DNA from 2 places in the Eubacterium sp. BIOML-A2 genome. Region 1 is predicted to be linked to the other one. Evidence: a T-box and tRNA genes for the amino acid it is inferred to sense, from the RefSeq annotation. Region 1 holds a T-box; the other holds one or more tRNA genes.
What was found. The T-box of region 1 lies ahead of GKG43_RS08065 (valine--tRNA ligase). A T-box ahead of a tRNA ligase gene usually reads a tRNA of that ligase, here a tRNA-Val.
Positions count from the first base shown of each region.

Region 2: it encodes a tRNA-Val, which carries the amino acid that the T-box ahead of GKG43_RS08065 (valine--tRNA ligase) is inferred to sense. The anticodon was not compared.

Region 1 covers NZ_WKZK01000016.1:42,508-46,942, forward strand. The annotation lists gene GKG43_RS08065 (valine--tRNA ligase) at 1-2,368, opposite strand, end outside; T-box leader at 2,577-2,857, opposite strand; gene GKG43_RS08070 (RloB family protein) at 3,022-3,681, opposite strand; gene GKG43_RS08075 (ATP-binding protein) at 3,684-4,435, opposite strand, start outside.
Region 2 covers NZ_WKZK01000009.1:57,284-61,718, forward strand. The annotation lists gene GKG43_RS05370 (GNAT family N-acetyltransferase) at 1-928, opposite strand, end outside; gene ispF (2-C-methyl-D-erythritol 2,4-cyclodiphosphate synthase) at 947-1,492, opposite strand; gene GKG43_RS05380 (hypothetical protein) at 1,517-2,062, opposite strand; tRNA gene GKG43_RS05385 (tRNA-Met) at 2,169-2,242, opposite strand; tRNA gene GKG43_RS05390 (tRNA-Val) at 2,264-2,336, opposite strand; gene GKG43_RS05395 (phosphoribosylformylglycinamidine synthase) at 2,570-4,435, opposite strand, start outside.

The sequences.
Region 1 (4,435 bases):
TTTCTGCGCTGATATAGAGCTCTGCGGCATTCATCAGAGGCTTAACCGAATCAGACAATGCGGTAAAGCCGTCGCACAGCGCTTTTTCCCCGCTTACAATAAATACCTTTGTTTTGCGGCTGTTCTCCACGTTCATCTCCGCACGGATATTGCGGATTCCCCGGATTACCTCTTTCATATGGTCCAGAACAATCTCGGATGCGTCAAAACTCCACTCTTCCTTATAAACAGGCCAGTCAGACATCATCAGAGATTCCTCTTCCGGCACGAGCGCCTTATAGATCTCCTCTGTTACGAACGGCATAAACGGATGAAGCATCTTAAGCGCCTGCCCGAGAACGGTCTTTAACGTCCACAGTGCACAATTGGCAGCCTGCGGATTCTCCTCCTTATGGTAAATACGGAATTTTGCCATTTCGATATACCAGTCACAGAATTCATCCCATATAAAATCATAAACTTTCTGTACGGCGATTCCAAGCTCGAATTTATCCATATTTTCTGTCACATCTTTTGCCAGGGTGTTGACTTTGGACAAGATCCATTTGTCCTCCTCTGCCAATTCCGCAGTCCCCGGCTGTGTCAGCGTTTCATTTTCAATGTTCATCAGAATAAAGCGGGAAGCGTTCCATACCTTATTGGCAAAGTTTCTGCTTGCCTCCACTCTTTCATTATAAAATCTCATGTCATTCCCAGGCGCATTACCGGTTACCAGCGTCAGGCGGAGTGCATCCGCACCGTACTGGTCGATGATCTCCAGCGGGTCAATCCCATTGCCCAGTGATTTGCTCATCTTGCGCCCCTGAGAATCTCTCACAAGACCATGGATCAGCACTGTATGGAAGGGGGACCTGCCTGTATGCTCGAATCCGGAAAATACCATACGTATTACCCAGAAGAAAATGATGTCGTATCCTGTTACCAGTACGTCTGTCGGATAAAAGTAGTCCAGATCTTCTGTCTTCTCCGGCCATCCCAGTGTGGAGAACGGCCACAGCGCTGAACTGAACCATGTATCCAGGGTATCTTCATCCTGTGTAAAATGGCTGCAGCCGCAGTGCGGACAGGTCTGCGGAACTTCTTTTGCGACAACGAACTCTCCGCATTGATCACAGTAATAAGCCGGAATTCTATGGCCCCACCAGATCTGTCTGGAGATACACCAGTCTTTGATGTTCTCAAGCCAATGCAGGTAGATCTTATCAAAACGTTCCGGCACAAACTTCAGCTCGCCTGTCTTCAAGGCATTGATCGCCGGTTTTGCCAGTTCTTCCATCTTGACGAACCACTGCTGTTTGATCAGCGGTTCCACCGTTGTGCTGCATCTGTCATGGGTTCCGACATTATGAGAATGAGGCTCAATCTTCACAAGATATCCCTGTGCTTCCAGATCCGCAACGATAGCCTTTCTCGCCTCATAGCGCTCCATCCCCGCGTACTTTCCGCCTTTTTCATTGATCGTGGCGTCATCATTCATGATATTGATTTCTTCCAGATTATGACGCTTTCCTACCTCAAAGTCATTCGGGTCATGAGCCGGTGTAATCTTTACCGCACCGGTACCAAATTCCTTGTCAACGTAGTAGTCGGCCACAATCGGTATCTCCCGGTTTACAAGCGGAAGCACTGCCGTCTTTCCCACAATATCGCTGTACCGCTCATCATCCGGATGTACCGCAATTGCAGTATCACCAAGCATAGTCTCGGGACGTGTCGTCGCAATCTCCAGGAATCTATCCGTTCCTGCGATGGGATACTTGATATGCCAGAAGAAACCGTCCTGCTCCTCATGCTCTACTTCCGCATCGGACAGAGAAGTCTTACATACCGGACACCAGTTGATGATTCTGGAGCCTTTATAAATATATCCCTTTTCATACAGTTTGATAAAGACGTCTTCAACAGCCTTGGAACAACCTTCATCCATGGTGAAACGTTCTCTGTCCCAGTCACAGGAAATCCCCAGCTTTTTCAGCTGGTTTTCAATCGTTCCGGCATATTCTTCCTTCCACTGCCAGGTTCTCTCAAGAAAGCCTTCTCTTCCCAGCTCTTTCTTGTCGATTCCCTCTTCTTTCAGCTGATTCGTTACCTTGACTTCCGTAGAGATCGCAGCATGGTCTGTTCCCGGAATCCACAAGGCATTGTAGCCCTCCATCCTTTTATAGCGGATCAGGATATCCTGCAGCGTATTATCCAGTGCGTGTCCCATGTGGAGTTTCCCCGTAATATTCGGAGGCGGCATCACCGTAGTAAACGGCTTTCTGCTCCTGTCAATTTCCGCATGAAAATACTTGTTTTCGCACCATTTCTCATAAGTCTTGTCTTCAATTTCTTTCGGATTATAAGTCTTTGCCAATTCCTTGCTCATAGTTTCCTCCTTGTTCTCCCTCATAAATATCGTACTCTTATCTCTGTACCAGCCAAAAGTCTTATGTACAGCTTTCTCTGATCAGGTGTCCGCCCCATCACTTTAGTGGCTCGAATGCCATGCAGCATGATGCACTGCCCGTGAATAGCAACCCGCTTTTTCACGGATTTTTCACAGTTTTTTGAATTTAAAAAGCCCTTTACTATAAGTAAAGGGCGTTATATACGCGGTACCACCTTAATTTTATGTCCTTTTTGTTCTTCGGACCTGCTGCTTCTGCCTGCAGTCTGTCACTGACAAAACAGTATACGGACATCTCTAAAGTCCTGTAACGCGGACAACTCCGGGATATCCTACTGAATGTGCTCTTGTTCAGATATCCGGTTCAGAAGCTACCTTCCACGATCCTCACCTGAAACCACCTTACAGCCAACGGATGGTTCTCTCTGCCAGAAGCGATCATGTACTCCTCTTCCTCAACACCTTTGTATATGGTTACCGGACGTCTGTTACGGCCGATAAGATATTAATAAAATGTTAACTTTATATTAACTACAAACTATCATATCTTTCGGACGTTAATTTGTCAAGGTTGTTTAACGAATATTAAGAATTCTGTATTGCCAAACAAACGTATTATACAATATCTATTTTCACAATAATTTGCAGTCACTCAAAATCTTTTCTATTGCCTCCCACGCAGAAAGAGATGGATTTTCTTTATAATATTTGTATCCCCTATATTCAAGCAATCTATATCCATTCTCATTGTTTTTCTGCATGATTTTTCTTGCACGTTCAATAGCGTCAATTACATTAGAAAGATTCATTTTACTCAAACATCGTTTAAAATTATCCTCATGTTTATATTCATCCATGTTCTCAAATTTCTCACCAAAGGCTTTATTAATTGGTGTAATGTACTGCTTTCTATGAGTGAATGAAGCATTACAATTTGCCATGTGCAATATAATCCATAAATCGAAAGTAAAATTACTATATCCTGATTTATACTTTATCTGCTTGCCTATTTGCTCTGCTTTCTTCATATTGTCCATAGCATCTTGGAATCCTTGAACATGATTAGGCTCATCGCTTTCATAATCAAAGAAATGATATACCTTAATCTCTCTTGTGACTGTCAAAGATTTTGCGTGTTTTAGTGGATTCTTTTTCACCGGACAATCAATCGAAACTTTACAAACAGATTCTTCCGTATTGTTAATAAGGTCTTGCAACCATTTCAAATACCATTGCTCTGTTTCTCCCTCGACACTAAAATAGTATTTATTGGTCGGCTTTCTCTTTGCCATCGCTACACCTCACCTTCTCGATCCAAAATCTCCTCAAAGATTGGTGTAAAATCAATATCCTTAATCGCACCATACTGGCTTATAAAGTATTTGCCCATATAATCTTCATGTTTACGGACACCCTTGTCACCCGTTGTTCCAAAATCAGACAACGCATACAAGATACTCTGGTGGCTGTCATCATCACGTTCGACGAATTTAATCTCATCTCTCCTGAAGAGATTGGAGTTTAAAAAAATGGGATTATGTGTATTAAAAATCAACTGTGCATGGTGAATATTAATATCATCATTATGAAAAACATTGATAATACTCATCAATGCCATTGGGTGAATAGACGCATCAAATTCATCAACTACCAGCGTTCCTCCGGTCTGAATTGCTTTTATAACTAGCGGAAACATATTGATAAATCGGATTGTCCCATAAGATTCAAAAATCTCCGCTGCAATAGCCGCATTCTTTTTATTCTTCATATCCCGAAAAACAGAATACAGTTTTGCGTCCGGCTCATCCTCACTTATAACATACCCTACTGCATTTGAGTTAATTCCAAATAGTTTTGCCGCTTTATCAGTTGTCTTTTCCACATAAACTGCCTTTTTCTTAGGATCAGCAAATCTTTTAATTAACTGCATAGAATCGGCACGATAGATTACCATAAACTTATTTGTAAACCAATCTACAATCAATTTTGTAAATTTCTGTGAGAAAACAAGCTTAAATCCATTTGTTAAAAACAGTTCTTCCTTAC
Region 2 (4,435 bases), on a different contig from region 1:
CTCCGCTGCTCTTCAGCCTCCAGACTCTGCTGTTTTTTGTGATGATGGAATCAAGTACTGCAAAAGAGCAGTTTATTGCTTCGCCTGCTTTTGCCTTCATAGATGACAGAAGTGTCTCCAGGTGAAGAATACGTACCATAATGAGGGGGACTTTCCTGCTCCGGACATGTCCTCTGTCTGCGTATATCTTTGCAGGAGCGCTATGTTCTGCCCGCATCTGGTATACGGCTTTCTGGAATTCAGCTTCGAATCCGGGCAGGTACAGAGGCTCACGGATCTCGAGCGTATCCTCTTCTCTGGCAAACGCGAACATCCCAACTATATCGTCGTCATGCTTTAATAGTTTTACACCGCCGTTTTCACTCTGCTGCTCGAATATCATCGTCTGGTAATACTGGTCGTCCCGCACGGCGCAGACCTGATATTCTGCAGCAAAATGGGTGTTAAAAAATACGGCCATCGCGCCGGCGTCTGATAAAACGGCGTCCGACATGGTGACCTTCATGGAACCTGGCTCTCCGCAGGATTCCTCCTGGATCTGCGCGTAGACAAACCGGAAATCATAAGGCCTGTATATGGCCTCCGCTGCGGGCATGAGGAACGTAAATGGCTGCTTCTGTTCATACATGTCCATCATAGAGGCTTTGAGCAGACGGCCCATATAGCCCCTCTTTCTGTACGCCTCCTCCGTTGCCACGGCAATGATATAATTGCATAACTGCTGTGTACCGCCGATCCTCATCATGTAGGGATTGAGCTGGAGCATGGAACGGACGGCCCCATCCTCCTCTATTACATAGATCTGATTGTCCCTGGTCTTAATAAAGTAATAGTAGTCCAGAAATGCTTTGCTGTCTTCCGGAAATACCTTCTCCCACAGCGCTCTTGTCCTGCTGTGTTCACTGCTGTCAAGCTTTCGAAGCTGCATTTTATATTCCCTCTTTTCTTACTTCCTGGGACAGCCCTTGCAGCCCTCGCATCCATTTGGATTGGGGGTCACATCGTAGCTGCTGTAGTTCATAATCTTTTCCAGAGCACACACCGCCTGAGAGGAAATCCCCTCTCCGCGCCCTGTAAATCCAAGCCCCTCTTCCGTTGTTGCCTTGATATTGACCTGGTCAGGCATAAGATTCAGTGCATCCGCTACATTCTTTATCATCTCATCTATATATGGGCGCATCTTGGGCTGCTGCGCAACAATGGTTGCATCAATGTTCTCAATCATAAACTGCTTTTCATCCAGAAGTGCTGCTACATGCTCCAGCAGCCTGATGCTGGAAATGCCTTTGTACTGCGGATCTGTATCCGGAAAATGCTTTCCGATATCCCCCAGTGCCGCAGCTCCGAGAAGCGCATCCATAATGGCATGTACAACCACATCTGCGTCCGAATGCCCCTGAAGTCCCTTCTCATATGGTATCTCTACTCCTCCGAGAATCAGCTTTCTGTCTTCGACCAGCCTGTGTACATCATATCCCATACCTACACGCATGTTCTGTCTCTCCTTATTCATATTCTATTTTTCTTCGTCGTCAGTCTCTTCCATTGATTCTTCCGTGGTATCCCCGTTTAGATCTATCAGTGTATCTGCAGGTGTAACTGTGTCCTGGGCTGCATCGTCCTTCATAGCTTCTGCAGTTTTCGTTCTGTTATTCTTCTCACTGTCATCATTTGGATTCGCTTTTCTGTCATCTGAAAAATCCGTCTCCCTGGAATCTGCATCTTTCTCCTCGTAAGGCATTTCCTCTTCAGACTCCTCCTCGGTATCTTCCTCTTCTGAAGAAGTCTCCTTCTCAGGATCTGCTTCTATTGTATCTGCAGAATTGTCTTCCTCTGAAGATGTCTCTTCCTCATTCTGCAATTTGTTTCTCATTGCGATTACGCTTTTTGCGGATATAATCACGATCACCGCCCCTATCACAATAAACAAGATACCTGCGGTCATCATAAACACCATGTTTTCGGGTCTTTCAGTCAGCATCCCGCTTACGATCTGGTACCCCAGATAGATCACATACAGGCCGGCTACAATTCTCAACACGAGCCAGGATTTTTCATTCATTTGTTTGTCCTCCGTTTCATTTTTCATTCTCTGATTCTAACATACTTAGATAAGTATTGCCATAATCAGACACAAAAAAGCTCCGGAAATTTCCGAAGCTTCTCAGTAGCGGAAACTGGATTTGAACCAGCGACACCACGGGTATGAACCGTGTGCTCTAGCCAACTGAGCTATTCCGCCATATGAAATATTTGAAAGTTATGGGACCTATAGGGCTCGAACCTATGACCCTCTGCTTGTAAGGCAGATGCTCTCCCAGCTGAGCTAAGATCCCATATTCTCCCGGTCTGCGTTTAAGTGTTTGTCTCACCCGCAACCCGCTTTGCTATTATACTATTATTTTTCATCAAATGTCAACACCTTTTTTCCTATTTTTTCAAATTTTTTTAACAAATCAGAAACTTCGTCCGGCGCTGCACATGGTACCCCTTATAAACACGGGCCGTATCCCATTTTTTAATATTTCATATCGCGGATACGGCCCCTTTTATTTAGAATAATTTAGATCTATTTGAAATATTTCACACCGGATTCAAAGATTTTCATGTCCTGTTCTCCGTAAATATTTATGGCAACCGAGTTGTCTCTTCTCTCTGAATGCGCCATCTTGCCAAGGACACGGCCGTCCGGGCTTGTGATTCCTTCGATTGCGCGGTAAGAGCCGTTGACATTCCACTCTTCATCCATGCTGATCACGCCGTCAATGTCACAATACTGTGTCGCAACCTGACCGTTGGCAAACAGTTTATCCAGCCATTCTTCACTGGCAACAAAACGCCCTTCCCCGTGGGATGCCGGATTCGTATACACGCCGCCAAGAGACGCCTCCTGAAGCCATGGAGATTTATTTGTCACCACTTTTGTGTATACCATCTTTGAGATATGGCGTCCGATGGTGTTATAGGTCAGTGTCGGAGAATCCTCCTTCTGGCCTGTAATGGTTCCGTAAGGCACAAGCCCCAGTTTGATCAGGGCCTGAAAGCCGTTGCACACACCAAGGGCAAGTCCGTCTCTCTCATTGAGCAGTTTTTCTACCGCCTCTTTGATCTTTGCATTCTGGAAGGCTGTAGCGAAGAATTTGGCAGAACCGTCCGGTTCGTCACCCGCGCTGAAACCGCCCGGGAACATGATCATCTGCGCCTGTGAAATGGCGTTTTCGAACTCTGCAACTGAATGACGGATATCTTCCGCATCCAGATTCTTAAATACCTTCGTTATCACCTTTGCCCCTGCGCGCTCAAAGGCTCTCTTGCTGTCGTATTCACAGTTCGTTCCCGGGAATACCGGGATGAATACGGTCGGCTGCCCGATCTTATGGCTGCAGATATGGATATCCTTTGTATCATATAAATTGTCTTCCAATACTTCTTTGCTGTCTGCAGAAGATCTTGTGGCAAATACTTTCTCCAGAGTCTCTGTCCAGGCTGTCTTCGCCTCGCACAGAGTGATCTCCGTGTTTCCATAGCTGAATATGCCGTCGTCTGTCACTTCACCGATGACAGTATAGCTGATTGCCAGTTCTCCCACCTGATCAGCAGGCACTTCCGCAACCAGATCTCCAAATGCCGGCGCAAACAGTTCTCCGGCATCCATGCTGTGTTCTATCTTCAACCCAAGCCCGTTTCCGAACGCCATTTTGCTGACTGCAGCCATCACACCGTGCCGGTCCAGAGCATACGCGGATACAATTCTGCCATTGTGTATATCGCTTTCAAACTTTCCGTACTGATCCATCAGCTGGCCGTAAACAGGGAGATCATATCCATCCTTCTCGATTCTCATCCATACCAGCTTATTTCCCGCCTTTTTCAGTTCCGGGGTAATGATATCCTTCTCCGTTGCCATATCGACAGCAAAAGAAACCAGAGTCGGGGGCACATCAATATCCTGGAATGTTCCCGACATACTGTCCTTACCGCCAATTGAGGGCAGGCCGAATCCCAGCTGTGCGTCATAAGCCCCAAGCAGAGCCGCAAAAGGCTGGCTCCATCTCTTCGGATCTTCTGTCATTCTGCGGAAATATTCCTGGAACGTAAAGCGGATCTTCCTGTAATCACCGCCGGACGCCACGATCTTAGCCACAGATTCTACGACGGCATATACTGCACCGTGATACGGACTCCAGCTGGAAAGATACGGGTCAAAGCCATAGCTCATCATAGAAACGCTGTCTGTGCTGCCATTTTGCACCGGCACCTTAGCAACCATAGCCTGCGTCTCTGTCATCTGGTATTTTCCGCCATGCGGCATGAATACGGACCCGGCGCCGATTGATCCGTCGAACATCTCCACAAGCCCCTTCTGGGAGCATACATTCAGATCGCTCAGCATGGCCAGCCATTTTCCTTTTACATCCTGCACGGCTTCCTTTAC